Regions from separate parts of the Ruegeria sp. N11 genome, predicted to be linked through region 3. Evidence: riboswitches for the same ligand, from Rfam matches in the RefSeq annotation. Region 3 holds a riboswitch; each other region holds the start of a gene.
What was found. A riboswitch is a leader RNA that binds a small molecule or an ion and turns the genes downstream of it on or off. The one in region 3 is predicted to bind cobalamin.
Positions count from the first base shown of each region.

Region 1 (7,376 bases), on a different contig from region 3:
ATTGGCGGCCCGGGCATGGACGACGCGGCTGATCTCTTCCGGCAGGGTGCGGGCGCGGGGTTTATCCGGATTGGTGTTGTCGAGATGGTAAAGTTGCACCCCGCCGCCGGTAATCTTCTTGGCCGCCGCAAAACCGGCCTCATGCGTGGCATAGTCGTTGGCCAGCAGCAGGTCGGTTTCGGTCAGGTCCTGAAGGTGCACGAAGCTGTCCGCATTGGCGACTTGTCGGGTAATGCCGTCGATATCCTGTGCGACGTGTTCGCCTTCCAGTGCGAATGAACTGGCCTGTAGCCAGGCCTCACCCGCCTGCGCGCGGGCCTCGTCGGTGTAGGTTTCCGACAAGTGTGTCATGTTCAGGCCATAACTGCCCGGAGCCGGGCCAAAAACCCGCGGGTTCGGGGTCTGCCCCGCGAAGGGATTCCAGTCCGGCGCTTCGTCCCGCTGGGACAGCGCCCGAACGGCCTGGCCAAATAGAGCGGAGAGCGTTGGGAATACATCCCGGAACAGGCCCGAAACACGCAGGGTCACGTCCAGACGCGGACGGCTGAGGTCGGTGATTGGAAGCACTTCGATGCCTGATACCCGCTCTGATCCCTTGTCCCAGACCGGTTTCACGCCCAGCAGGTGCAGCGCCATCGCGAATTCCTCGCCTGCCGTGCGCATGGTGGCCGACCCCCATAGATCGACGATCAGGCCTTTCGGATAATCGCCTTCCTCCTGCAGGTGCCGCCGAACCAGTTCCTCGGCCAGTTTCACGCCTTGTGTATAAGCCGCGCGGGTCGGGACCGACCGGGGATCAGTGGTGTAGAGGTTCCGCCCAGTGGGCAGCACATCCGATCGTCCGCGATAGGGCGAACCCGACGGGCCAGCCTCGATCCGGTTTCCGGCCAGCGCGTCCAGCAAGGCAGTGCGTTCGGCGTGTGCAGATGGCGCGGGGTCGAAATTGCCGGTCACTTCAGGCACGCGGCCAAAAATATGCAGCCCGTTGCCAAACTGGCTTTCCTTGATGTCGCAGACAAAGCGGTCGATGCGGGTGATTGCCTCGGCGATACAGGTGGCCTGGTCAAGACCAAGATCGCTTTCCAGCCCGATGGCCTGAGCTTCTTCCCGGATATCTTCCTGCAAGCGGTCGCGTCGTTTGGGGTCAAGCCCGTCGGCGTTCGAGAATTCGTCCAGCAGCGATTCAAGCCGCACCATCCTGTCCGGCGTGCCGCTCTCCTTCATCGGGGGCGGGATGTGACCCAGCGTGACGGCTCCGATGCGACGCTTGGCCTGTGCGGCTTCGCCTGGGTCGTTGACAATGAAGGGGTAGATCACCGGCAAATCACGGATCAGCGCTTCGGGCCAGCACTTGGCGGACAGGGCAACGGATTTTCCCGGCAGCCATTCCAGAGTGCCATGGGCGCCAATATGGATCAGTGCGTCGGCGTGCAGGCTTTTGCGCAGCCAAAGGTAAAACGCGACATAGCTGTGACGCGGTGTGCGCGAAAGGTCGTGATAGTCGTCATCGCGCAGTTCAGGCGTGCCACGTTCGGGTTGCAGCGCGACCAGCGCCTTGCCCCGGTGCAGCGCGGTGAAATGGAACGCGCCATCAACAAAGGTCGGATCATCCTCGGGCTTGCCCCAGACTGTTTGCAGGTCCGTATTCAGTTGATCCGGCAAGTGTGCAAGCGCGGCCTGGTAATCTTCGAGCGACCAGGAAATCCGGGCGCCCAGCAATGTGTCGGCGATCGGTTCGGCTGGGGCTGTATCATACCCGGCGCATTGCAAATCTGACAGCATCGCTTCGGCTGATGCCAGCGCGTCAAGGCCCACGGCATGGGCCATCTGCCAGTCCTTGCCGGGGTAGGTGGACAGAACCAGAACCGGCACCTGTTCCGCTTTGGGTCGGTCGTTCAGATTCAGCCAGCCGGTTACACGATCAATGATCGCTTCGATCCGTTCAGGTTCAGCGCGGTGGGCAAAGCGGGAATATTCCAGGTGCGGATCGCGTTTGCCCGGTTCCTTGAATGAGGCGATGCCTGCCGAGATCCGCCCATCCACTTCGGGCAGCACGACGTGCATGGCAAGGTCGGCGGGGGAAAGACCGCGTTCGGCCTCGGCCCACGCTTTGCGGCGTGAAGTTGCCAGAGCGACCTGGAAAACCGGCACACCCGCCGCGTCAAGCGGAGAGGTTCCCGACGCACCTTTGCCCGAGAAGGAGGTGGCATTGATGATCGCAGAAGGTTCCAGTGCAACGATGTTTCGGCGCAACCAATCGGCGGCGGCAGGTGCCTTGAGGGAAGGGGCGAACATGCCCATTGCCTCGAACCCACGCGCCCGCAGGCTGTGGATCAGCGCGGCGACCGGGGCGGTGTCGGCGGAGGTCAGGTAGGCGCGATAGAAAGTGACGATGATGCGTTTCGCATCGTTCGTAAATGCGGTTTCGACCGGGGTTACGCCGCGGTCAGGGCACCAAACACCGCATTCCGGAAGGGTTTTGGCCCCCATCACCGGCCCGGCATAAAGACCTGCCGCCAATGCCATCTGCGCCAAAGCGGCCTGCGCCGCGACCTCGCCGCCGGTGTCGCACAGATGCGCCAGTCGCCGCAGGGTCGAGACGGGCAGGGTGGAATAGTCGTCCAGCCGGGTATCCTCACGCCCGTCGGCAGGCAGAACCGCCAGCGCGATGCCTTTGGCCTGCGCCAGCGCAAGAACCTGCTGCAGCCCGTATGACCAGTAAGGCACCCCACCAATCAGGCGGATCAGGATACCTTTTGCGCCGTCAAGCGTCTGTTCCACATATGTGTCAACGGACAGAGGGTGTTTCAGCGCCGTCAGATTGGCCAAACGCATCGTCGGCATTCGCCCTTCCGGCCCACCGCCGCGATGCCAGCCTGCCGCGAAAGCACCGAGATCACTGTCCGAAAAGGACAACATCACCAGATCCGCCGGGCTCTGGCCCAGATCGGTCGGGGTCTCGGTTTCTTCAAGCCCGTGGCTTTCGCGGAAGACGACGTGCATGGCTTACTCGGCGGCCTCGGTCACACCCACGAGGATATCCCGGATTTCGGCCTCTTTGATGTCGTCGTGCTCGGCAATGACCACAAGACGCGAGCGGCGCTCCTCGCCGGGTTCCCAGGGGCGGTCGTACTGATGACGCACCCGGGCACCGACAGCCTGAACCAGCAGACGCATCGGTTTGCCGGCAACTGCCGCATAGCCCTTGACGCGCAGGATGTTCAATTCCCTGGCCAGACGTTCGATCTTGGCAACCAGATCGAGTGGATCGCTTTGCTCCGGCAGTTCGACGATGATGCTTTCGAAGTCGTCATGTTCGTGGTCGTGATGACCGTCGTGATGCGACGGACGCGCGTCCATGTCATCCTCGGCTGCAGCTTCCAGACCGAGCACGACGCGGACGTCTACGACGCCTTCGGCAACCTCTACGACGGGCAGCGGGCGCGGGGCCTCGGCTGCGATGACCTCTTTGGCTTTGGCAACACCCTCTGGCCCTGCCAGATCGGGCTTGGTCAGCAGGATGATATCGGCGCAGGATATCTGATCCTCGAACACCTCGGAAAGAGGCGTTTCGTGGTCGATCGAGTCATCGGCCAGGCGCTGGGCATCCACCGCCTCGACGTTCGGAGCGAAGCGACCTGCCGCGACCGCCTCGGCATCGGCCAGAGCGATCACGCCGTCCACAGTGATTTTCGAGCGGATATCGGGCCAGTCAAAGGCTTTCAGCAGCGGCTTGGGCAGGGCGAGGCCGGAGGTTTCGATCAGAATGTGATCGGGGCGCGGGTCCAGCGCCATCAGCGCTTCGATGGTCGGAATGAAATCATCGGCCACGGTGCAGCAGATGCAGCCGTTTGCCAGTTCCATGATGTTCTCTGCCGGACAATCGGGAATGGCGCAGGATTTCAGAATATCGCCGTCGACGCCCACGTCGCCGAATTCATTGACCACGACCGCCAGACGTTTGCCCTGCGGGTTCTGCATCAGGTGCTTGACCAGCGTTGTCTTCCCTGAGCCCAGAAAGCCGGTGATCACAGTGACGGGAAGTTTCTCAAGAGTGCTCATTTCAGGGCTCCAATCGGGGGAATGCGGGAGGCGCAGTTTTTGCGGAAATGTTCGGGGCGCTCACGCCATTTGACCAAGCCGTCCTCGGTCGCCAGATATTTGGTCGCACCGTCGACAATGACGTCAACGTGTTCGGCTTCGTTCAGGTTCTCATAGACAAAGGTCCAGCGACCCGGTCCACCGCGCAGCACGATCGAGCAGCCCTGATCGCAGTTCGACAGGCATTCGACGGGTTTCAGCGTGATGCCTTCGGGCAGGTCGGCCTGTTGCAGCGCTTTGTGCAGCAATGTGCCGGGGCGTTTTTCATCATCCTCGACGGGCAGTCCACGGCGGCACGTGGTACAGACCAGCAACTCGACTGGTGCGGTCTCGGTCATGTCTCTCATCCCCCCAAATCCTCTTCGCGGGGGACGGGGTTTCATGCGGGCCACGCGTCTGCACATGGACCCGACACCGGAACACCCCGCCCGGTTTCTTCTTCGGGTGCTGGCAGGTCTCCCGGCTTGCGGATGTCAGAGGCTTGCTCTGGCAGATGTCCCGCCTTCCCGGCCTTTCGGCCAGTGGCTATGGGCACCCTCTCCGGTCACGGTCGCGGGGGCGGCTGCGTTTGACGGAAAAACCGCTGACGCATTCCCTTTTCATCCATCCAGGGATGGACACCAACGGGTCGGACATGCGGCACAGGCGGGGGACTTGTCAAGCTTCAGGATGCGCGGTTTTGCCGCCGGAAGGGAAAAGCGACCTGAGGTGGTCACTCAGCGGCATCGCCGGGCGCTTGCTGCGCCGGAAATCCTGCGTGATTGAGGGGTTCAGTGTGATGTTCGCTGATTTTGGAAGGGGTCGGCGGGACCCGGCCAGGCGGGGCAGATTCGGCTTCAGAGCCACTGGGGCAGGCCGTGTGTGGACGTTGCGGCGACCAATCGACCGTCATCTCCGAGCATCGCTAAACCGAGGGATTGGGGTTTCGTTGATTAAGTAGCCGCCGTTCCGACCGGCTCGGGGTACTCCATTTCAGTATTCGCGCAAGACCCGGCAAAAACGACCGCTTCGAGATCGAATCTGATGGCCGTCTTGCCGTGCACAGAGTAGCCAGAATTTTTGCAAAATTATGCCTCAAACTGTCCTTAGCGGGCGTCGGCGAACAGAATATGCCAGGAAACAAAAAAATGAAAAAGTTAGCAGCTTTTCTTGTGTTCTTACCCGTCGCTGCAGTTGCGGAAGACCGGGTGTTCGAGTGTGAAGCGCCGGATGCAAAATATCCGGAAATGGCGGCCACGCTGGTCAAATACGAAGGCCAGAACAAAGGGCATATTACCATTGGTGATATTGACAATAAGGCTGAGGTGTATCCCGGCCTCGACACCCTGACTTACCTGTATATCGGTGACGGCTTTACCCTGAATTACAACGTGAATCTCAAGACTGGCACGTTTGACTATTCGGCTTCGGGCAGCAAATCCGGATGGGGCAAAGGCAGCTGCAAGGAAGTTGTGGCCCAGTAATTCGCTAATGCCCGGTCTGCGGGTTGGGCCTTTCGGTTGCCGAGAAAAGTACTTGCCTGGTTCCGTCCTGAGGCCAATGTAGTTGGCCGTGGACGGAACCCGGTTAAAAGCGGCCGATCCAGTATGTGTCCAAGCCATCTGGGCGGCGTGCCAACCAATCAAATCTTTTGATCAGCAAGGTTCGGCACGCCCCGAACACGCGGGCGCGATTGATCTGCCGGCGCTGAAGGTATTCGCGTTGGACCAGATATCCCGCGCCACGCGCCATGTTCCGTCATCTTCGAGATGGTAGATATTGATGCCATGGCCCGTGGAAACAGTGGCAGGGCCCGGGTCACGCGGAACATCGGTGGCGGTAAACTCATAACGCTCAAACGCCCAGTCCGCCGCCACAACAAATTCCAGCGATTGCTTTTTCCAACTGGTGTGAACGGCGTCGAAATACCCGCGCACCCAAGGCCCGACCTTGGCTTTGCCTTCCATAACAGGCGCACCGGGTGCGATGAAGACCACGTCATCAGTGACCGTCTCAAGGAATTGATCCAGTTTGTTCGAGTTGATCGCTGCAAGATACGCTACGTGTGCGGCTTGCGGAGTGTCGGCTCTGGTGTCGGGCAGCGCCGGTGTCGCGATAGCCAACCCTATTCCAGTAAAAAGCATGGTTATCCTGATAGTCATATCGGCCTCCAAGCATTTGCGGCGATTGGACCTTGCCGGTTGTTCAAACCCGCCTATCAACGCAAAACGCATTGCAGGACGATCGTATTGCAACGCAATTCGACAGGCTTTTAGGGCAATCGCAATTTCAGATAGCTACACCACTGATTGTTCAACTCGTATCGGGTGTATTTCTCGACAATAGTTACGTTTGGTGTACCTTGCGAGGCAGGAAAAAATAGCAATCATTAAGTATTTCTACTGAATGACCTTATTGACTGGCATAAGTTGCCGCCGCTTTCGACCCTCAGGGCGTTTGAGGCGACCGGCCGTTTAGGCGGCTATTCTGCTGCGGCGCGTTCACTGAACGTAACCACTGCCGCAATTGCCCAACAGGTGCGAAAGCTTGAGGCTGATCTGGGGATTCCACTTGTGCGCCGAGAGGGACGTGGACTTGCTTTGACCGAGGCCGGTCGGACGCTGGCCAGCACCCTCAACGACGCATTCGAGCAGATCGCAAAAGGCATTGATGATGTGACGGCTCAGGAGGCCGCTCGCGGTGTGAGTGTGTCTACGACTGTCCGATTTGTCGACGCGGTCATCATGCCACGTCTTGGCGGCTTCTGGGCGGAACACCCCGGCATCCAGGTGTCCTTCGCTGCGGAAGGAAATTCGTGGGACGTCGATCTCGAAGCCTTTGACATTGCGATACGCGGAGGCCCGCCAAACCATGTTTGGAGCGGCGCGGCCCAGAAACTGCTTCTAAAGTCGCCGTTCGTATTATGCGGCACACCAGAGCTTGTCAGGTTGGGTGCGAAAAACCTGACCGATGTGCCGTGGATACAGGACAAGAGCATCGGTTCCCAAGTCTTTGAAGGTGTCGTCCGGGACTTCGGCCTGCGCGTCGACGACGTTCAGCTTGTTGATCCGGGGGGATCGAAGTTCGAGCTGGACGCCGCCTTGCAAGGCTACGGATTGCATCTAAGCCCTCTAGTGACCGTCAAAAAGTACCTGGATAAAGGCAGACTGGAAGCTATCGACGTGCCGCCGAAATGGGTGGCCTGCTACTTTGCGGTCTACCGAAAGGGGCGCATTTCCGATCAGGTAGGTGCTTTCTTGAAATGGCTTGAAGTGACGTGCGCACCACTTTCTCAG
Region 1 is NZ_JBQFLX010000025.1:1,964-9,339, reverse strand. It holds gene cobN (cobaltochelatase subunit CobN) at 1-3,003, opposite strand, end outside; gene cobW (cobalamin biosynthesis protein CobW) at 3,007-4,062, opposite strand; gene ACR0J8_RS20915 (DUF1636 domain-containing protein) at 4,059-4,439, opposite strand; cobalamin riboswitch at 4,534-4,741, opposite strand; gene ACR0J8_RS20910 (hypothetical protein) at 5,229-5,564, shown strand; gene ACR0J8_RS20905 (YybH family protein) at 5,736-6,242, opposite strand; gene ACR0J8_RS20900 (LysR substrate-binding domain-containing protein) at 6,510-7,376, shown strand, end outside.
Region 1: linked by a shared signal. The riboswitch ahead of ACR0J8_RS20915 (DUF1636 domain-containing protein) and the one ahead of ACR0J8_RS11530 (DUF4198 domain-containing protein) in region 3 are both predicted to bind cobalamin.

Region 2 (7,376 bases), on a different contig from region 3:
ATAGCTTTCGTAAGCGTAGTCGATCTGCGACCTGATGACGTTCTTGGTTACACCTTCCCATTGGCCAAATGCGATTTCCTGAAGGCGGTGGTCAGTTTCCTGTTGCAGCTGGGGTGCAATCGCGAGCCGAGCCGTGTGCTGCGCGCGCTCTTGCGGGCTGACGACGACCCGAGACGGTGTGTTCGGAATGCGGCTCAGAATTTGGTTTTGAGTGCGCGCCTGCGCCTTGCCCGTTTCGGTCAGCGGAGAGTCCTTGCGGCCTTGAAATTTCCCAAGAGTATTCCACTCGGTTTCGCCGTGTCGCAGTATGAATAGATCGGGATATCTGCTCATAAGTCACGCACAACTCTGGAAAATCAAAGCATGATTCAAATATGTTCTCTGGACAGGTTCTGTGACCTTACAGTTCTTTCCGCGCCCTCAGCGCAGCCGTGATCGTCCCGTCGTCCAGATAATCCAGCTCACCCCCAATTGGCACACCCTGCGCAAGTGAGGTCAGGCGAACCTGTCCCTCCAACTGGTCGGCAATGTAGTGCGCGGTGGTCTGTCCGTCGACTGTGGCGTTCAGGGCAAGGATGATCTCGGTGATGCCCTCGGCCGTCACGCGGTCTTTGAGGCGGGGAATGCGTAACTCGTCCGGGCCGACACCGTCCAAGGCCGACAGTGTACCGCCCAGAACGTGATAGCGGCCTTTGAAGACACCGGCACGTTCCATCGCCCAAAGATCAGCGACATCCTCGACGACACAAAGCTCTCCGGTGGCGCGGGCCTCACTGTCGCAGATGTCACAGATGTCAGCGGTACAGACATTGCCGCAATTCAGGCATTCGCGGGCGGTGGCGGCGACCTGCTGCATTGCGTCCGACAGCGGTGTCAGCAGCAGGGCGCGTTTTCGGATCAGGTGCAGAACCGCGCGACGGGCCGAGCGCGGGCCAAGGCCCGGCAGCTTGGCCATCAGGTCGATCAGGTTGTCGATGTCGCTGTTCGAACTCACGGCCTGTCCTGTTTGGCACCGAAGGGAGCCTCCGGCGGGAGTATTTTGGAAAAGATGAAGATCAGAACGGCAGCTTGATGTCTGCCGGCAGCCCCATGCTTTCGGTCAGCTTGGCCATTTCCGCCTGAGAGCGCTCGGCGGCCTTGGTCTGCGCGTCCTTGATGGCGGCCAGGATCAGATCCTCGACCACTTCCTTGTCGTCGCCGTTGAAGATCGACGGGTCGATGTCCAGACCTTTGAGTTCGCCCTTGGCGGTGGCGGTGGCCTTGACCAGACCGGCGCCGGATTCGCCGACAACCATGAGGTTGTTCAGTTCTTCCTGCATTTCGGTCATTTTGGTCTGCAGGTCCTGCGCGGATTTCATCATCTTGGCCATATCGCCCAGACCGCCTAAACCTTTGAGCATCGGGTTTCTCCTGTAAATCGATTTGACGCCTAAATACGAAGGGTGGCTGCGTGACACAAGGGGCATGGGCATCCTCCTGTCTTCCAGGCAGATGTTCAGTCCTCTTCGAACGGGTCCCATTCGTCTTCGACCTCGGGCAGAGCCTCGGTTTCGACCTTGGCGGCGCGCTGTTCCGGGGTTTCGATCCATTTGATGCGCGCCTTGGGAAACTGCATGAGTACCGCCTGAACCAGCGGGTGTTGCTCGGCCTGGGCCCTTAGCGCGAGGTCGGCCGCGTCGCGGACCTCGGCAATCGTGGCGGCTTCGCCATCTGCCACGATGGACACGGCCCACCGATTGCCTGTCCAGCGCTGCAGCGCCGTACCCAGCCGTTGGGCAAGGTCTGTCGGGGCATGATCGGTCGGCGTAAATTCGATCCGGCCCGGTGAGTAGGCCATCAGCCGCACACCGTTTTCGACCTCGACCAGCAGCTTTACGTCCCGATTTGACCGGATCAGTTCGACCACATGTTCGAAGGTCGGATAGCGCGCCAGAGCGGTTTGGACGTCCTGTGCCAGGGCCGCAGTCGGCGCGCCGGCAGGGCCATGCGGAGCGGAAACGTAGGAAGACCTTGCCGATGCCTGAGGTTGTACCGGGGCGTGCGAGGGTACGGCCATGCCGCCACCGGGGCCTCCGTTCGGCGTGGGTGGAGGTGCGTCCTGCAAACGTTTGATCAGTTCTTCCGGGCTTGGCAGGTCGGCCACATGGGTCAGCCGAATGACGGCCATTTCCGCTGCCATCATGGCGTTTGGCGCGGCTGAGACCTCTTCGAGTGCTTTCAGCAACATCTGCCACATGCGGGTCAGAACGCGCATCGGCAGGGCTTCGGCCATTTGCTGACCGCGTGCGCGTTCGTCGGGCGAAACGGTCGGGTCCTCGGCGGCGTCCGGCGTGATTTTGACCACGGACACCCAATGGGTGATTTCGGCCAGATCGCGCAGCACGGCAAGCGGATCGGCACCCTCGGCGTACTGAGCGCTGAGCTCTGTCAGAGCCCCCGCCGCGTCGCCCCGCAGGATCATGTCCATAAGGTCCAGGACGCGGCCCCGGTCCGCCAGGCCCAACATCGCCCGGACCTGATCGGCACTGGTTTCCCCGGCCCCGTGCGAGATCGCCTGATCCAGCAGCGAAGTTGCATCACGCGCCGAACCTTCGGCCGCTCGGGTGATCAGCGCCAGTGCGTCTTCTGCGATCTGGGCGCCCTCGGCGGCGGCGATCTTGTTCAGAAGACCGATCATGTCCTCGGGTTCGATCCGGCGCAGGTCGAAGCGTTGGCAGCGCGACAGGACCGTCACCGGAACCTTGCGGATTTCCGTCGTGGCGAAGATGAATTTCACATGCTCGGGCGGTTCTTCAAGCGTCTTGAGCAACGCGTTGAACGCGCTGGTCGAAAGCATGTGAACCTCGTCGATGATATAGATCTTGTAGCGTGCGCTGGCTGCACGATAGCGGACGCTGTCGATGATTTCGCGGATGTCGTTCACGCCCGTGCGGCTGGCCGCGTCCATCTCCATCACGTCGACATGGCGGCCTTCCATGATCGCCACGCAATGTTCGCATTGGCCGCAGGGTTCGGTCGTCGGTTTGCCGTCGCCATCGGGGCCGATGCAGTTCATGCCCTTGGCGATGATCCGCGCCGTTGTCGTTTTGCCGGTGCCGCGGATGCCGGTCATGATGAAGGCCTGCGCGATCCGGTCTGCCTCGAACGCGTTTTTCAGGGTGCGCACCATGGCATCCTGACCAACCAGGTCGGCAAAGGTTTCCGGGCGGTATTTGCGGGCAAGAACCTGATAAGCGGGGCGTGGCGAGTCGGTCATTTCTGCTCTGTCGGATTCGTATCAGAAGTGCAGCGTAGAGTGCGCCGCCGCCTGCGTCCACAGCCGGTTCGCGAAATTCATTTGGGAATGCTTCGGGATGCGCGTAAAAATGAAGGCGAAAGCATTTTTGACCGGATTCTTGTGCGTAACGATTAAGGAGGGCGCGTTGCATGTCTCAGATGATTATTCATGCGCTGCAGGTCGGAGGAGGTACTCTGGCCCTGACATCAATGCCGGGGCGCGGGGGTAAATATGCCCAGGACCTGAATGCGATTTCCGACTGGAAGCCAGGTCTTGTCATTTCAATGACGACCGAAGTCGAGATGCTGCAGGACGGCGCGCGTGACTTCGGAACCGACATTCAGGCGCGCGCCTGCCGCTGGGTCCATCTGCCGGTCGAAGATTTCGGTGCACCCCCCGACGCCGTGACCGCGCGCTGGCCCGATGTAAGCGCGGCCGTCCGCCATGCCCTGTCAGGGGGCGGGCGCATTCTGGTGCATTGCCGGGGCGGCTGTGGCCGGTCCGGAATGGTGGTGTTGCGCCTGATGGTCGAATGTGGCGAGCAACCGGGTGCAGCCCTGAAACGGTTGAGGGCGGTGCGGCCCTGTGCGGTTGAAACAGATGCACAACTGGCATGGGCCACGCAATTGATTCCGGCCAGCGCGGACCCGTAGGTCAGGCCGACAAATGTCCGGCCTGGGCCGCTACTTGGCGACCTGCCAGGGCCGAAGCTTCAAGCATGGCGCAGGGCGGGTCCGACAGAATTGCGGACGGCAGCGCACGGAACTCTGCGCAGAACATCATGTCTGCATAATCCTCCAACCTGTCGCCCGGAGTTTCCTCATTCGTTCCGCAAAACACCCGGATTTTGTCTGGCCGCGCGTGGAACCGGGCCATGCACCCTTCGGGGCAATGGGCAAGCTCGCTGCTGCCTTCAATGGCGAATTGCGGGGTTGCGGCCGGGCCGGCGCTTGCCACGGCGCGCGTCAGAGCCCGCGCCATTTGCGCCAGTGCCGGACAGGGTTTGCCGGTGCGCTGGCACACAGTGGCAGAAAATTCGTGTGTCCTTGTCTTCCAGATCATAATGCGCCCTCCGCGCGCGGCGCGGGGCAAGGATCAGGTGTGACGGGGCTATGCCATCAGGACCTGCCCGGACACCCCGCCCGAGTTTCGGTTTCAGTATCGATGGCAGGTCTCCTGACTTGCGGGTCATCGCTTTGCCGACCTTCCCAGCCTTTCGGCCAGTGGTGTTTCGGCATTGCTCACCGCTTACAGTTGCGGGGGCAGTCTCGGCCTTGGTTCCTTCCGGCAATGCCAGACAGAACCGCACCGTGTTCCCTTTTCATCCCGGCCCCGGAAAGGGCGCGGAAACCATCGCCTCATCGCTAGCGGTTGCGGGGTCCCCGAGTCAAGCGCATTGCGCGGGCCGAGGCATTTGGTCCGATGCGTGGTCGGGAAAGCGGACGTTTGGTCATGTTTGCACCGGGTTGACTTGAGCGGGCGACTGGCCTGACAGATAGGTGAACTGAACTGTTCAGTTGAGAGCGGAGCATGAGATGTTGGACATACAGGAACAGGTCTTGACCGAAGACATACGATTTCCCGCCGGGACGGCTATGCTGTCGGGTCGTCTGTACCTGCCTGTTGCAGCGCCTGATATCGTAGTTGTTCTGAACAGCGCGACCGGCGTTCCCCAGGACTATTATCAGCATTTTGCCCGGTGGCTGGCGGAAGAGCAGGGCATTGCCTGTCTGACCTATGATTACCGCGATTTCGGAAAATCGCTATCGGGGCGTTTGAAGGATTCGCGTGTCACCATGTTCGATTGGGCGCTGATCGATATTCCCGCGGCCCGGGCCGAGATGCGGCGGCGATTCCCAAGTGCGCGGCAGTGGACCATTGGTCATTCGCTGGGGGGTATGCTTGGGCCATTGCAATCGGATGTGGATCAGATCGACCGGATGATTTGTGTGTGTTCCGGCCTGGTTACGTTGTCGGATCATCCCTGGCCCTACCGGGGGCTGGCCGGAATCTTCTGGTACGGGCATGCGCCTTTTGCAGTACATATGCTGGGGTATCTGCCCGGCAAGGCCATTGGGTTTGGTTCGGACCTGCCGTCAAAGGTCTACTGGCAATGGCGAAAATGGTGCACCTCGCCGAACAGCTATCTGCCTGAAATTGGCCAAGGCCTGCCCGCAGTGACCTGGTCGCGGGCCGGTGGTCCGGTTGACCTGTTTGCGATTTCGGACGACCAGATGGTGCCTGAAAATGCGGTCCGGAGGCTGGCCGAGCTATACGGCCCGGACGCCAACCGTCATGTGCTTGAACCAAAGGATTTCGGGCTGAAATCCATTGGCCACATTGGTGTTTTTGCGCGCAAAAACAAAGCGGTCTGGCCGAGGCTGATCGAGTCTGCGGAGCAGCAAGTCCGTTCCGACCGGAAAGATGTGACGATTGCGGGATGAAGTGAGAGGTTGGACATCGACCCAAGCGGGGCTCGTTGTGGCTGCTTCCTTCCGGACCTGACCAGGTTGGCGAGGCGCTCGCCCGCGCCAACCTCTCAATCGTCGATATAGGGAAGTTGCGCCAGGAAGACAACCCGTCAGAGTGACAGTCTGATCCGCAGAAAGCCTTCCGGGTCATGCCCCAGCACATGCGGATCGTATGCGTCCAGTTCGGAGAGATGCGCCCTTGCTCCCGGCCCGGTTTTCAGAATCGAAGCGTGGCCGGGAAGCCGGACAAGGCTGAAGGGGAAGGGCGCAGATTGCATCGGGTCGCCCGGTAATCCCCCCGAAAGATAGTCGCGCAGGACGTCCCTGATGGGTAAGGTCGGCAGATCGATCTGCCGGGCCTGATGCGCAACTGGGAAGTGTCCGCCGCCGCTGGCCCGGTAACTGTTCAGGGCCACAACGAATTTCTGGGTGGGTTCAATAGGGATTCCACCGCAGCAAATCTCGCAGACACGGTTTGCGGTGGGATCGACCAGCATTCCGTGAGAATCAAAACGCGCCGGCTGAGAAAGATCGATCCGATAGGTCAGGCCGAACAGCACATCGAAGTTATGCCCGGCCCGTGTTTCATCGGTCAGAGTGCGGACAGCTCCTGCATCAACCTGATTGAAAATGCCCGCCGACATTTCAAGCCAGTCACGGACCATGTCGCCGGTGACAAGCACGGCGCGCAGTTCATTCGGGAAAGAATGAAGATCCGAAACATTGCGCAAACGAACCTTTCCGGGCGGTACTTCCGTGTAGGAGCGCGGTCCCGCGCGGCCTCCGAACTTGCAGGGCGAAACAGCGGACAACAGTGGAAGCCCCCGTAGGTCTTCGTCCAGATGGAGGTTCAATGCCGCTGCCTGGGCGCTGGCGACCAAAGCGAGGCCCCGATCCGGTGCGCAAAAGCTGAAATAGCTTTGCAGGCTTTGATTGTTGTGGCCCACGGGTCTTGAGGCCAGTGCACGGGTTTCTTTGTGGCCGTAACTGAACAGATGCCGCATTCCGGGGTCTTCGGATACCGCTCCGTTCCCGTGCCGGGAAAGAACAGGAGGCAGCTGAACCTGCTGCCCGACAACCTTCCATGGCCCGGCAGAGGTTTTCTGCACATGCAGGTCGATGATGCCAAGATGCGTCCCGGCGACGCTAGGCATGACAACCGGTTTGCCATGTACATGCCCCCGGGTTGCGTCCGTATGATCCAGCCCTTCGTGATCCTTGCCGGGAAGTGTGAGATGCGTATGGCCTGCAACAATGGCGTCGATCCCGTCGATCGCGGCCAACGGTATGACGGCGTTCTCCAATCCGCGCGCGGGTTCCGAAGGTCCAAGGCCCGAATGCGCCAGCGCGACAATCACATCGCTGCCGTCCGTGCGCAGGGCCTCGACCGTCTTTTGCGCGGCCTCCAGAATATCTTCGAACACGACCACATCCTGAACCCTGTGGGCATTCCATTGCTCCGTCTGCGGCGGCAGGATCGACAAAAGACCCAGACGAAACGGGGTTTCGACGCCGTCGATCAGAAGAGAGCGTTCTAGTATTGCGCGGTCATTCCATTTGGCCCCGGTGGTCAATTGCCGGGCATTGCTGCAAATCACCGGGCACGGTGCGCCGTCCAGAATACGATT
Region 2 is NZ_JBQFLX010000002.1:142,675-150,050, reverse strand. It holds gene ACR0J8_RS02675 (histidine phosphatase family protein) at 1-333, opposite strand, end outside; gene recR (recombination mediator RecR) at 401-994, opposite strand; gene ACR0J8_RS02665 (YbaB/EbfC family nucleoid-associated protein) at 1,056-1,400, opposite strand; gene ACR0J8_RS02660 (DNA polymerase III subunit gamma/tau) at 1,496-3,256, opposite strand; gene ACR0J8_RS02655 (protein-tyrosine phosphatase family protein) at 3,427-3,930, shown strand; gene ACR0J8_RS02650 (hypothetical protein) at 3,932-4,339, opposite strand; cobalamin riboswitch at 4,427-4,647, opposite strand; gene ACR0J8_RS02645 (alpha/beta hydrolase family protein) at 4,813-5,721, shown strand; RNA gene ffs (signal recognition particle sRNA small type) at 5,721-5,819, opposite strand; gene ACR0J8_RS02635 (bifunctional 2',3'-cyclic-nucleotide 2'-phosphodiesterase/3'-nucleotidase) at 5,859-7,376, opposite strand, start outside.
Region 2: linked by a shared signal. The riboswitch ahead of ACR0J8_RS02650 (hypothetical protein) and the one ahead of ACR0J8_RS11530 (DUF4198 domain-containing protein) in region 3 are both predicted to bind cobalamin.

Region 3 (7,376 bases):
TCTTCGGGCTTCTTCAGGAAATGCGCGCAGCAGTCGAACTGTACCCCCAGCCACTTGTGGGGGTTGAAGACGATGCTGTCAGCCTGTTCGATCCCGGGCCAGTAGTGCCGGTATTCGGGGCAGATCATGGCCGACCCGGCCCAGGCTGCATCGACATGGGAATAGAGGCCGTATTTGGCGGCGATTTCTAAGCAACGATCCACAGGATCGGTTGCCCCGACGCCGGTCCCGCCGACGCACAAAATGACGCCCGCAGGCTGTAAATCAGAGTCTAAATCTGCCTGAATGGCCGCTTCCAGCGCGTCGGGGTCCATTCCGCGCCAGTCGCCCTTGATGGGAACACGCACAAGGTTGTCTTCGCCAATTCCGGCAACCCAGATGGCCCTGTCGATTGAGGTGTGAACCTCGGATGAACAATAGATGCGCAGGGGTTTCTGCGCGAACAGCCCCTGTTTGTTGCCCTGCCAGGCCAGTGCCTTTTCCCGCATCGTCAACACGGCGGCCAGCGTCGCCGACGAGGCCGAGTCCTGAATCACACCGGCGAATCCGTCCGGCAAATCCAAAGCCTGCCGCAACCAATCCATCATCCGGGTTTCCATCTCGGTTGCAGCGGGCGAGGTTTGCCACAACATACATTGCGGTGCGATGGCGCTGGCCAGAAACTCACCCAGAACCGATGGGGCCGAGGCGTTGGAGTTGAAGTAGGCAAAGAACCGGGGGTGCTGCCAATGGGTGATGCCGGGCATTACGATCTGCTCAAAATCCCGGAAGATGTCTTCCATGGGCTGGGCGGTTTCGGGCGGTTCAGACGGTAACGCATTCAAGACCTCACCCGGTTCGCACCGTGCCCGGACGGGCCTGTCGCCAACGGTTTCGTGATAGTTCTGCGTCCAGTCAGCGACTTTTCGGCCCCATTCCGCGAATTCGTTCCACTGCATGCTGTTCCCCGTGTTTCCGCCTGATCCGGGATGTCCCGGGTGTTTGAATTTCCGGGGCAGTGAGAGTTATCCGGAGCGAAAGGTCAATGCGTCTAAGAAACCCGAAGTCTTGAATGTCAGGTCAAAAGGGTGTGCATCTCGGTCGCCAACGTCTTGCCAGTGATGGGAAGACACCTAAGATGCCCGGCGATGTTTCAAACTGGGGGCTGTCATGCAGGACAAGCTGTTTTCTCTTCCCGACCCTGTTGCGATACCGGTTGTCGGCGAGCAGGCCGAATATCCGGTGGGCCGAATTTTTTGCGTCGGGCGGAACTATGCGGCCCATGCGGCTGAAATGGGAAATACTGTGGACCGCGAGGCGCCGTTCTATTTCACCAAGTCCGCACCAAACGCCATCCTGACCGGAGCGACCGCGCCATATCCGCCGGGTACAGAAAACTATCATCACGAAATGGAGCTGGCGATTGCGATCGGTCAGCCGGTGTTCCGCGTCAGTCGCGAGCAGGCTTTGGGCGCGGTGTTTGCCTATGGGTGCGCGCTGGACATGACCCGCCGCGACCTGCAAATCCGTGAACGGAACAAACAGCGCCCGTGGGATCTGGGCAAGGATCTGGAAAACGGTGCCGTTTTTGCGCCGCTGACCCGGTCAGAGAACTGGTCGCCGGACAAAGACAAGCGCATTCATCTGAGCGTCAACGGTGAAGTCCGGCAGGATGCGACCCTGGACGAACTGATCTGGAAAATAGATGAGATCGTCAGCCATCTTTCAAATTACTATCACCTTCGTCCGGGCGATCTGATCATGACAGGCACCCCGGCCGGTGTCGGTGCGGTACAGGCCGGTGATGTGATTGATGGCGGAATTGACGGTCTTGAATCGATCCACCTAACCCTGTCACAGGCTGAATAGAGCCTATTTAGGGTCTTTCAGCCAGCCGTTGGCAAGCTCAACACGATCAAGACCGGCAAATCTGCGCACCCGGTCCAGCTCGGCCTCCAGACGCCGGGTGCGGGCCTCTGACCAGCGCAACTTTCGCTCGGGCCAGACGGATTGTACCCGCAATTCGCCGCTATCCCTGTGGGCCTTCATGTCGATCCGGCCGATCAGCCGATCACCTTCGAGCAGGGGGAAGACATAATAGCCGTAGGTTCTTTTGGGCGCGGGCACAAACACTTCGATCCTGTAGTGAAACCCGAACAGGCGTTCGGCTCGGTTTCGATCCCGCAGCATCGGGTCAAACGGGCTGAGCACGCGAATTCTGCCCGGTGGCGCGGGCAGTTCAGGGGCCTCTTCAACCAATCCCGGGCGGGAAAACACTTTCCTTGTACGCCCATTCGCGCAATTGATTTCGACTTCCTCAATTGCGCCGTTTTTCTGGGCTGCGGCGCACCAGTCTTTCGCCTCGGCCGCGCTGACCGTATCCCAGAACGCAGCCAGTTCGCCCGATGTTGCAAACCCCAACCTGTCCAGGGCGGCGTTGCACAGCCAGTCCACCGTTCCTTCGGCATCGCATGGTGCATAACCGGGGCACAGATGAGTTTCTATCACCCGTTCGGTCAGGTCGTAGCGTTTCTGAAAGCCATCCCGGCCAATGACGGTCAGCGCGCCCGAGCGCCACAAGAACTCCAGCGCGGTTTTGGACGGGTGCCAGTCCCACCAGCCGCCCGATCCTTTCTTTTCGTCCTTTCCCACATCGGACGAGGATACCGGACCGTGATCGCGGATGTGCAGCAGAACCGAGGCGAACTGTTGTTCAAATCCATCCCGCCGCCAATTCTTCCAGCGGGCTTTCAACAAATCGGCGTCGCGCTGAAAGCGCAGGTGCCAATGCCGGTAGAACTCCATCGGAATGACGGCGGCGTCATGTGTCCAATGCTCGAACAGCGCCCTGTCCCGTTCATACAGGCGCTTCAGATGTGTGCTGCGATAGGTGGGCCTGCGCGAAAACAGGATCATGTCATGGGCGCGGGCCACAGTGTTGATACTGTCCAGCTGAACAAAACCAAGCCGTCGGATCAGGTCCAGAAGATCCGCGCCCTTTGCGCTGCCCGACGGGGTTTCGGACAGCAAGTGACGATCCATGAACACCGCACGGGCTGTCCGGTTGTCCAGTTTCGGCAGTGCCAAGACTCTAACGCCGCTTCAGTGTGTCGCCGTAGCTGATTTTTGGCGTCAGGGTTACGCGGGTTTCAATCTCGGCTTCCGGGTCGGCCAGCTGTGCCGCGATGATCCCTGCGGCCTGGCGGCCGATTTCCAGCCGGCAGGCATCCATGGTTGCCAGTTTGCGGGGCAGACCTTGCAGCAGTTCGACATTGTTGAACCCCGCCAACCCGATCTGACCAGGGATGTCGATCCCCTGATCCAGCAGGTACAACAGCCCGCCAGCGCCGATCATATCATTGGAATAATACAGAAAATCCAGTTCCGGCGATCGTTCCAGCATCGCCTGCGTCATCTCGCGCCCCTTGGCCAGTGCCGACCCGCCCGAGTAGAACTCGCGGTCCTCGATCTCGATCCCGTGTTTGCCCAGAACCTCGGTAAAGCCCTCGAAACGTTTGCGCGCGCGGTGGTCCAAAGGCATCTTGGTCCCCATGAAACCGATATGCTGGTATCCGGCCTTCAGAATGGCCTGCGCCATTTCACGGCCGGCACGGCGGTGTGAAATGCCGACCATCGCATCCACGGGTTTGCCGTCGGTATCCATGATTTCGACCACCGGAATGCCCGCGGAATCCAGCATCGCCCGGGCCGCTTCCGTGTGTTCCAGGCCTGCGATGATCACGCCCGAAGGCCGCCACGAGAGCATCTCGTAAAGGACCTTTTCCTCTTTTTCCGGCAAATAATCGGTCACGCCGACCACTGGCTGCAATTCGGTGTCTTCCAGAACCTGATTGATGCCGGTCAGGACCTCGGGGAAGACCATGTTGGACAGTGAGGGGATGATGACCGCAACCAGATTGACCCGGCTGGATGCCAGCGCACCCGCAATTTTGTTGGGCACGTATCCCAGCTCTTTTGCGGCGGCCAGAACCCGTGTTCGGGTCGCATCCGATACATCACCCCGATTGCGCAGGACCCTGCTGACCGTCATTTCGGATACCCCCGACGCTTCCGAGACATCGCGAAGGGTGAGCGGGCGTTTTGTTTCTGTGGTCACGAGGCACCTGCACTGTTGTTTTGCCCGATGGTAGCGTGAACACGGCGACAAGTACAACAACTCTGCTTCTGCATCGGGCGCTGGGCCGGTCGGACCTTTTGTGCATCGGAGCGACCCTACATATTTGTAACGAGTTCAATTAAACACGCGAGTCAACGCCCGCAGTTTCAGGCCTAAAAATCTCAAGTCCGCGAACTGAACCGACGACTATTGAACACATAAAGAGATCTAGGAAAACACACACACTCGCGGTGGCGCATACCAAACCGCGTAGCAAGCGCGAACATGCAATTTCTGATTTCGCAAATGGCCCATGCAACGCCGCAATCAATTGTTGACCGTGTCTTACATATTCTGGCATGAACGCGCCATGTTCGGTTCCGGGGACATCTTCGGAAGCAATAGGGAATGCAGTGCGGCACATTTTGCCAACTCTGCAACTGCCCCCGCAACTGTAGGCGGCGAGCGCGGCTGATAATGCCACTGGGGTATCCCGGGAAGGTTAGTTTAGCGCTTTGACCCGCAAGTCAGGAGACCTGCCGAACATGCGCCCTTGGAAGGGGCGTTCATCATCGGCGACGGGGTGTGCGCCGGATCTGTTTGCCCGACAAGGCAGATGGCTTCGCGTTCCCCATCGTCAAAGCAGAATTGTTCCGGGGAAGGCGCGACGTGAGAAGGACTCGATTTGTGAAAAAACTGCTGGTGGCTGCAACGGCTGCTTTGGCGATGCCTGCATTGGCGCAGGCCCATTTCCTGCTGGAATATACCGACGACACGATGATCGAACGCCCCGGTGACGTTCCGGTCAAACTGGTTTTCTGGCACCCGTTTGAAGCTGGTCACGTGATGACCCTGGAAAAACCGGAAGAATTCTTTGTGATCCACAACGGTGAAAAAACCGATCTGATGGGTACGCTGCAAGAAACCACCTTTGAAGGACCGGACAACATTGCCAAAGCGTTCCTGGGCTCGATTCCGGTGAAGCGCTCGGGTGACTATGTGGTGGTTACAGTTCCTGCGCCTTACTACGAAGAATCCGAGGATATCTATATCCAGCAGATCACCAAGGCTTACCTCAACCGAAACGAACTGCCGACCGATTGGGATCAGCCGCAGGGGCTGGCCGCCGAGATTCTGCCGCTGAACAAGCCTTACAACATCATCGCCGGGTCAACCTTTACCGGTCGCGTGTTGAGCGAGGGACAGCCCGTCGCCGGCGCAAAAATCGAAATCGAGTACATCGCCGCAGCACCGGACATGACCGGCACCGGCGCGAAGGACGCCACCGTGTCCCCATTGCCGGGCGGCGCGTTGGTCGCGATTTCGGATGACAACGGATATTTCACTTTTGGTGTGCCAAAAGCCGGGTACTGGGGCTTCGCCGCTTTGGGCGTGGGCCCGGAAACCGAGCATGAAGGCAAAGAGCTGAGCCAGGATGCGGTCATCTGGATCCGCGCCTGGGATCTGGAGTAAGCCTGAATGCACATCGTCGACGGAGCCCTTTCCAACCCTGTCGTGATCGGCGGTGCGGTCGCCGCGGCTGGCGGGATCGCATTGGGCCTGAAATCGCTGGATCTGGATCGCATTCCCACGGCGGGCGTGTTGTCGGCCAGCTTTTTTGTCGCCTCGCTGATCCATGTGCCGATTGGCCCGTCGTCTGTGCATTTGATTCTGAACGGTCTGGCCGGGCTTCTGCTCGGCTGGGCCGCCTTTCCGGCCCTTTTTGTCGGCTTGCTGCTGCAGGCCGTGTTCTTTGGTTTTGGCGGATTGACCGTGCTGGGGATCAACACGGTGAATATCGCCCTTCCGGCGGTGCTGACCTGGATGATCTTTGGTCGCCTGATCGCACGTGGCTCACCTGTTCAGGGGGCGATCTGGGGCGGAATTGGCGGCGCGTTTTCGATCGCGGCCACAACGGCTTTCGTCGCGGTTTCGCTGGCGCTGTCCGGCGATGAGTTCCTGCCCGCTGCCAAGCTTGTCTTTTTCGCCCACATTCCCGTCATGGCTATCGAGGCCGTGCTGACAGGTTTTGCCGTTCTTCTGGCCCGCAAGGTCAAACCGGAACTTTTTGTAAAGGTTGCGTCCACATGAAACAGTTGATCCTTGTTTGTACGCTTGCTCTCGCCCCGCTCCCGGCTCTTGCGCATAAGGTTATTGCAGGCGTTTTTCCGGCAGGCGACGCAATCGAAGGCGAGCTGGGGTTTTCCAATGGCGATATGGCCGCAGACCAGGAAGTCATCGTCTATGGCCCCGATGGCTCTGAACTGGGACGCACAGTAACCGATACGGACGGTTTCTTTCTCTACAGCCCGACCAAAGCTGTGACTCATACATTCAAGGCAGATCTGGGTGCAGGGCACGTCGCCGAAGTTGCCATGCCGGCCGACGAAGTGGCCGAAATCATGGGGGTCGAAGCCGAGCTTTCTGAAACAGCCACGCCGGTTGCATCTGCGGATGGCGCGGCAGCGGTGACAGTGGCCTCGCTCTCGGATGAGGAACGAGCGGCCATCGCCAAAGCGGTGCGCGACGAAACCCGCCCACTGCGGCGCGAGATCGCCGCCTATCGCGAGCACAATGATCTGCAGAACATCTTGGGTGGTATTGGCTATATCATTGGTCTGTTCGGCATCGGCTTTTACCTGGCCGCGCGTAAAAAGATGGCCACCTGATGGCACATGCGCTGGAACCACAGGCCAAAACACTGGCCGAGGCAGGCAAAGCCGCCCATTTCGGGATGATCGGAGACTACGATCCCCGTATGCGCATCGTGCTGGCCTGCATCTTTGCCATCGTCACGGTTGCCCTCAACAGCATTCCGGCGCTGATCGGCGCTTTGTCCGTCTCGCTTGGGTTACTGGTGATGTCACGCTTGCCAGTCGGCCGGACCCTCAAGCGTATGGCCATGATGGACAGCTTCATCATCTTCATGCTGGTGTTGCTGCCATTCTCAATGCCCGGTGACGCGATGTTCACGGTTTTTGGCTTTCCGGCCAGTTGGCAGGGCCTTTGGAAAGCTTTCGAGATTGCACTGACGGCCAACGCGGTCATCCTTGCGCTGATGGTTCTGGTCGGAACGATGGAACCTGTGACGCTTGGACACGCTTTGCACAAGCTGCGCTGCCCCGAGGCGCTTGTGCACCTTTTGATGTTCACCATCCGCTACATCGAGGTGTTGCGGGAAGAATACCTGCGCCTGCGCGGCGCGATGAAGATTCGCGGATTTCGCCCCGGCACAAACTGGCACACCTACCGAAGCTTCGGGTATCTGGTCGGCATGATG
Region 3 is NZ_JBQFLX010000009.1:123,282-130,657, forward strand. It holds gene ACR0J8_RS11510 (pyridoxal phosphate-dependent decarboxylase family protein) at 1-938, opposite strand, end outside; gene ACR0J8_RS11515 (fumarylacetoacetate hydrolase family protein) at 1,150-1,848, shown strand; gene ACR0J8_RS11520 (winged helix-turn-helix domain-containing protein) at 1,852-3,066, opposite strand; gene ACR0J8_RS11525 (LacI family DNA-binding transcriptional regulator) at 3,071-4,096, opposite strand; cobalamin riboswitch at 4,455-4,654, shown strand; gene ACR0J8_RS11530 (DUF4198 domain-containing protein) at 4,784-5,569, shown strand; gene cbiM (cobalt transporter CbiM) at 5,576-6,187, shown strand; gene ACR0J8_RS11540 (cobalt ABC transporter permease) at 6,184-6,765, shown strand; gene cbiQ (cobalt ECF transporter T component CbiQ) at 6,765-7,376, shown strand, end outside.

Region 4 (7,376 bases), on a different contig from region 3:
CCGGAACGATGCAGGATCTTGCCGCCGGCCACGGCGAAGGCTGCAATTTCGAAGATGAAGACCGGTTCAGCCAGGCCCGCCGACACGTGCATCAGGCGATCATGTATGGGTTCCTGCTTTGCTTTGCCTCAACCTCGGTTGCGACAGTGATGCATTACGGCTTTGGCCTGCATGCACCCTACGGATTCTGGTCATTACCCAAGCTGCTTGGCGTCTCAGGCGGTATCCTGTTGACCATCGGCTGTGGCGGCATGGTCATGTTGAAGCAGAAATCCGATCGTGACCTTGGCGACACCTCCGCGTGGGGCGGAGAAATGGGCTTTATCCTGTTGCTGGGGTTTGTTGGCCTCAGCGGCCTTGTCCTTTACGTGCTCGGCTCGACCACAGTGATGCCCGCACTTCTGGCCATCCATCTGGGGTCGGTTCTGACCTTCTTCCTGCTGATGCCCTATACCAAGATGGCACATGGGTTCTATCGCCTCGCCGCACTTATCAGAGATGCACAGAGGAAGCGCGGCACATAAATGGTTCGCACCAGCCGCTGCTTGCGCCCTGGATCGAAGGTGGAAAGGGTCCGGTCAGCGGGCTCTGGTCCTGAACAGGAGCAGGAACACGAACGCCGATCCGATTGAGGTTGTCACGATCCCGACAGGCAATTCCTGCGGGGCCAGCAACAAACGGCTGATAATATCCGAGCCCGTCAGCAATGCCGCGCCGACGAGAGCTGCGGTCGGCAGCAGATGGCCATGCAGCGGCCCCGCGATTCCGCGGGCGATGTGGGGGACCATCAGACCGACGAAACCGATGACACCGGCGACCGAGACGAACACCGCCGTTGCCAGCGCCGCAACAAAGAACATGCTGAACCGCAGTCCGCGCACGGGTACGCCGAGGGTGGAGGCAGTAAGATCGCCGGTCAGCAGCGCGTCGAGCCAGCGGCTGCGGTAGAGAGAAAAGCTCAGGATCAGAAGCAGGCCTGCGCAGACCAGCGGAAACGTCTCCCAGCGGGCCAGGCCCAGACCGCCCAGCATCCAGAAAATCACGGAATGCGCGGCGCGGCTGTCGCCTGCAAAAATCAGGTAGTTGGTGATGGCCGAGAACAGGAACGAAACCGCAAGCCCGGCCAGGATCAGTTTTTCGGGCGCGCTTGTGCGTAAACCGTGAACCAGCGCCAGCACGATGCCCGACGCCACAAGCCCGCCGCAGAACGCGGCCAACGGCAGGGTCCAAAAGCCCAGCACGTCGCCGGTCACGGTGATCACAAACACGGCGCCGGCCGCCGCACCCGAGGACAGGCCGAACAGGAACGGATCAGCAAGATCGTTGCGCGTTGTGGTTTGCAGGACCACGCCGACGATGCCCAACCCGGCGCCGATTACGGCCGCGAACAGGGCGCGCGGCAGGCGCAAATCAAACACGATCCGGTGCAAAGGCGACATGTCCCCGTCACTCAGACCGGTTCCCAGCAAGACAGCGGTGAACGTGTCGGAAACCGGAATGGATGTGGTGCCGTAGATGGTTGAGATCAGCAAAAGGGCGGCCAGAACGACCGCCCCCAGCAGAAGTGTCAGGCCGAGTCGGCCCATATCAGTTGAGATCCGGATGCATGGCCTGCGCCATTTTCAGGATCGCCTCGATATTTGCCGGTCCCGGGGTCAGTTCCTCGTACCGCAGGCCAATCCAGGCTTCATTCTTGACAGCATCTGTCTGGGACATAACCGGATGCTCCTGCAGAAATTTGAAGGTATCCTCGGCGCCGTTGCCGGTTTGGTAATCCAGCAGCACCAGAAATTCGGGGTTGGCGGCCGCTACCGTTTCCCACGAGGTGCGGCCCCAGCTTGTATCCATGTCATGGGTCACGTTTTCACCGCCCGCTGCGGAAATTATCGCATCGGGAATGGCAAACTTGCCCGCGGTGAAGGGCGCATCAGCCGGACCATCCAACAGGAAAACGCGCGGTTTGGGCAGATCGGCGGTCCGGGTTTCGATCTCGGTCAGTTCTTCTTTCCAACCATCAACCAGTTCCTTCGCCTTGTCTTCGACCTGCATGACCTCGCCCAGTCGCAGAACGTCATCAAACAGCAGGTTCATGCTGGCTTCGGGGCGGTCCTTGTCCAGATGCACGCAGCTTTCGGACAGGATCAAGGTTTTGATGCCAAAGGGTTCCAGCGTGTCAGGTGTCACGTCTCCGCCCGGCTTCATCCCGTAATACCAGCCCGCGAAGAACATGTCGGGTTCGACGGCCACAAGGTTCTCGACCGTTGGGTATTTGGGCGCAAGCTCGGGAATATCGCCGCGCAGCGTATCGAATTCCGGGCTGGTTTTGTACCATCCGGTGATGCCGGTCAGCCCGACGATCTTGTCTTGCAGACCCAGCGCAAAGGCCATGTCGGTCATGTTCATATCGTGCACGACAATCCGCTCGGGTGCAGTTTCAAAAACTAGCGACTTGCCGCAATTGTCGACGGCAATTTCTTGTGCCGACGCACCGCCTGCCAGGGCTGTGGTCAGGACCACCGACCAGATCTGTTTCATTCAAAGATGCTCCTAGGGTTAGTTTGAGACCGAGGTTTTTCGGATATCCAGCGCCGGAATCACGCGGCCCTCATGGTGAAAGCACAGGTAGTCGACGCCAAAGGTTTCCCGGACCCGGTCCGAGGTCAGCACATCGGCCACGGGACCAAAGCCCGTGAGCCGCGCGGATTTCATCATGGCCACGTGAGTGGCGAATTCGGGGATCATGACGAGGTCGTGGACGATCATGACCACCGTTATGCCCAACTCGGCAACGAGCGACAGCATCCGCCCCTTGGCGTCGGGGTCCAGATGGTTTGTCGGTTCGTCCAAAAACAATAGTGAAGGGTTCTGTGCCAGAGCACGCGCGATATGCGCGCGTTGACGTTCGCCCCCGGAAAGTACGCCCATTCGTTTTTCCGCCAGATCACTCAGACCTGTCAGGTTCAAAACCCTGTCCAGTTCGGCGGCGTGGCCCTCTTTCGACCGGTCAGCCCGGATCGGGATTCGCCCCAAGGCCACATATTCCCGCAAAGACAATCTGCTATCCGGCAGCTCGTGCTGGCTGACAACAGCGATCATTCGGGCGCGCTGGTTGGCGGGCATGTGTTTCAGGCTGCGCCCATTGATCAAAACGTCGCCCAGCGCCAGTTCGGCTGTGCCGCACAACAGGTTCAGAAGCGTCGTCTTCCCGGCCCCGTTCGGCCCGGCAATTGCAAGGATGGCACCTTCTTCCAGTTCGAAAGACGCCGCTTGCAGCAGTACATCACCATTCAGCGCATAGTACTCGACGTCACGCACGGCAAGAAATGCAGAGGTCGTCATGAATGCTCCTCCAAAGTCATTCGGGGCAAACGGGAAAGGGTTTTGTCAAAAAGCGCGCTCGGCCTGTCGGACGCGCAGGTCCATCCATCGGCACTGTTCTGATATTGCAACGCGAATTCGGCCAAGGCCGCGATGTCATGCGGGGTCCGGATGTCGCCGAACAGGTATTGGGCTTTGCCGGCGGCCTGAAACCCAACAGTTGTCGGCTGCGCACACCCGGCCATGCAATCGACCGTGCGAATGGCAAACGCGGACGGCAGCGCATCTGACAAAGAAGAGCGTATTTTGTCCGCAGACAAATCACCGTTGCATGTCGAACAGATCAGAAGAACATGATCAGTGGCGTCTGACATGGTCCGCTCCACTTGTTGCCAAGCGCGGACAGAAGGTGCTGATCATGTAAACACGTGACTGACGTGCCATCTAAGCCTCCTTCCAGGGCGCCCCGCCCCGGGTTGGTTGAACATTGATGGCAGGTCTCCTGACTCGCGGGTCCTTGCTTGGCCTTCCTTCCCGGCCCATTCGGCCAGTGGGTGTTTGGCGTCGCTCACCGCTTACAGTTGCGGGGGCAGTTACGGACTTGGCCCACTGGGCCGCACCGTATTCCCTTTTCATCCCTCGGGTCTTCCTTCGGGAACCATCTTCTAGCTAAGTGCCTCAGACCCGGGCATGCGTCAATACAGAATTGTTGCCAGGACACTCTGTTCGGCGGCGGAGCGGCATCCATCGGTAACTGCCCGGGTGCCTCGCGTTCAGCGTGCCGGTTCAATTCTCCAGCAGTTTCAGAACCTGTTCGCGCTCGGACAAGACCAGCAACAGGGCAAGATCGCCCGGTTCGATCTGATCCAGTATTGTCCTGCTCGCCTCGACCGGGGAAGGCGCGCTCAGGATCTGCTCATCCCGAAGACCGTTGTTCATTGCCGCCTGCTTAATCAGCTTTGGAATCTCACCAAGGTTGCGTCCCCGCAGATAACCCTCAAGCTCGGCAGCGACGATCACATCCGGCTGGAACCGCAATGCCGTTTGCGTGACATCGATGATGTCCTGATCGGACCGGTCCCCGGCATGGCTTAGCAGTATGAAGCGGCGCTTTGCCGGAAGTCCGGACAAAGCCTCGCACACCGCTTCGACCGAATGTGGGTTATGCGCAAAATCGACAAAGACGCGGGCGCCGCTATGGGAAAACTCGTTGCACCGGCCCGGATTATCTTTGGCGTCTGGCTTGAAACCGGACAATCCCGTGCGAATGGCCTGCATCGGGATATCCAGTGCGCAGGCCAGACACAGCGCAGTCATTGCGTTGAGGATATTGTACCTGGCAGCCCCACCCATAGCGAGCGGTACATCGTGAACCGAAATCACCGGTTGTTCCGTGGAGCCATCGAAGAACACGATCATCTCGTCCCGCAGGAAGGCACAACAATGTCCTTGCTCGCGGGATTGTTGGATCAGTGCGTTTTTCTGGTCCAGCGAGAACCACCAGATCCTGCAGGACGTGTTCAGCGCCTCATCCCGGACAAAGGGGTCATCCGCGTTCAGGGCCAGAACGCCATCTTTCTTAAGGGTGCGATGCACGGCGAACTTGGCCTGCGCCAACTCCGGAACCGTGTTGACGCCGTACTGACCCAGATGATCATTGGCGACATTTGTGACAGCCGCAGCCGAGGCGGCATGGGTTGGAAGACCCCGGCGCAGGATTCCGCCACGGGCAACCTCCAGACAGGCGACTTCAAGCCGCCGGTCGCGCAGCAGCATGCGCGCTCCGCCGGGGCCGGAATAATCACCACGGTCGAGGATGTCGTCGCCGACGCGGACAAACTCGGTCGAGGTCAGCCCGGCAACCTTGCCCGCCGCCCGGGCGATCGCCTCAAGCAGCCGGGTCGTTGTGGTCTTGCCATTGGTTCCGGTGATGAAGGCGACGGGGATGTTGTGCAAGGCGTCCCACTCGACTTCATCAGGCGCAGGCAGAGCGTTCCAGGCCCAGGTCCGGCTTCCGACCCCGTGGCCGATCGAAATCTCGTCGTCGTCACACAGGATATCGACGCCCCGCGCCGACGCCGCCTGGATCAGGGCGATCAGGGCCGGATTTGCCTCTTTGGCCATGACGTCGCGGACGTTGGCGATCATCTTGTCGAAATCGCCGGGTGTTTCCCCGACCAGCGCCGCGGCACAGAAATGCCATGCGGTCTGGACCGCAAAGATCGCTGAATATAGCTGATCCATCGGCGCTGAAATCGCAAGGTTCACGCCGCCGGTGAATACCCGATATGTCAGCTTTTCTTGGTGCCAGCCGAGCGCATCCAGCACACGACGTGCATGATGCTGCCACAGCTCAATGACACGCGAAGACTGCTCTTGGTCAAAAAAGACGTCCATGATTGCGCCCGGGTGATCCCAGAGCAACCCGGGCCCGGTCAGCCGGCGCGCATCGTCTACCCGAAACGCGCCACTGGTCGCGCTGGGGATGGTCAGCGCGGTCTCAAGCTCTTCAATTCTGTCCATTCCGGTGCCCTCGGCTCAATCCGCGTCTTCGCTGATTTCGCGGGCCAGACGCACGCCGCGCTCGTCCCGGATCAGGGCCTGATCGCTATCGAACATGTCCTCGAAAGAGGTCTCAACAGGGGCAGGCTTGGCGATCGCTTCAGCTTCGGGCGCGTCGCCATCCGAATTGAAGTAGATGATCTGTTTCCAGCAGCGGGTGGTGTCGTCGCCGAATATCACCAGCAGATCGCCGGGAGCTGCCATTTCAAGACCCGCCGTCACCGCTTCGACCTCATCAGGGATGATTGTGATCGCCTCATCCGGCGTGCCGCCTGCAATCAACGCCTGCCGCAGCATCTGAGGAATTTCGTCATGCCCGCGTCCGCGACGGCGGTCGTCAGCCTTGCAGATGAAGTGGTCAAAATGACCGGCCAGCGCCGCGCCCGCATCCTCGACGTCCTCGTCACGACGGTCACCGGGCATCGATACGACGCACAGCCTGCGGCCCTTGATCTCTAGCTGGTCGGCCAGCGCCGCCATTGCCTTCAGGGCGGCGGGGTTGTGGCCATAATCCAGGATTACCTTGAACGGATGTTCGTCATAAACGTTCATCCGCCCCGGTGCCTGGAAATAGCTGGTGTCAAAGGTCCGCAGCCCGTGGCGGATATTGTCCAGATCAACGCCAAAACTATAGGCCATGGCTGCAGCAAACATGGCGTTCTGCACGTTGAAGATCGCCTTGCCTTCCAGTGTCGCCGGGATCAGGTGCGACCAGAGCACGGGGATATGCAGGCCATTGTCGTAGATGGTCAGCATGTCGCCGTTCATGCCTTTTTCCAGCACGATGGCCTTGCCGCCTTCCTTGATATGTTCTTTCACAAGACTGTGGCCGGGATTGGTCGTGACATAGAAGATCTGACTTGCCCCGGCATAATCCGCCATCTTCAGGCAGTTGATGTCGTCGGCATTCAGAACGGCCGTATCCGTGGCGCTTTCCACCACGACGCGTTTGACCACGGCAAGCTCTTCGACCGTGTTGATGCCACCCAGCCCCAGATGGTCGGCCGATACGTTCAGACAGGCGGCAACGTTCGAGCTTTGATAGCCCAGGCCCGAACGCACCAGCCCGCCACGCGCGGTCTCCATCACGGCGAAATCGACCATCGGATCGCGCAGCACGATCTGGGCCGACTTGGGCCCGGTCATGTCGCCCTTGACGCTCAGCTTGCCATCCACATAGACCCCGTCAGTCGAGGTCATGCCAACGGTCTTGCCGCTGGTTTTCATGATATGGTTCAACATCCGCGATGTTGTGGTTTTCCCGTTGGTTCCCGTGATTGCCGCAATGGGGATGCGTGTCTTGTCCCCGACCGGGAACAGCATGTCGATCACCCGACCGGCAACATCGCGCGGTTGGCCTTCGGACGGAGCTACGTGCATCCGGAATCCGGGGGCTGCGTTCACCTCGACAATCGCGCCGCCGATATCCTTGTAGGACTTGGTGATGTCGTCGATCAGAAAATCGACGCCGCCTACATCCAGCCCAACCGCCATGA
Region 4 is NZ_JBQFLX010000004.1:132,420-139,795, forward strand. It holds gene tcuB (tricarballylate utilization 4Fe-4S protein TcuB) at 1-524, shown strand, start outside; gene ACR0J8_RS05685 (iron ABC transporter permease) at 579-1,586, opposite strand; gene ACR0J8_RS05690 (ABC transporter substrate-binding protein) at 1,588-2,535, opposite strand; gene ACR0J8_RS05695 (ABC transporter ATP-binding protein) at 2,554-3,339, opposite strand; gene ACR0J8_RS05700 (DUF1636 family protein) at 3,336-3,692, opposite strand; cobalamin riboswitch at 3,794-3,996, opposite strand; gene ACR0J8_RS05705 (Mur ligase family protein) at 4,105-5,841, opposite strand; gene cphA (cyanophycin synthetase) at 5,857-7,376, opposite strand, start outside.
Region 4: linked by a shared signal. The riboswitch ahead of ACR0J8_RS05700 (DUF1636 family protein) and the one ahead of ACR0J8_RS11530 (DUF4198 domain-containing protein) in region 3 are both predicted to bind cobalamin.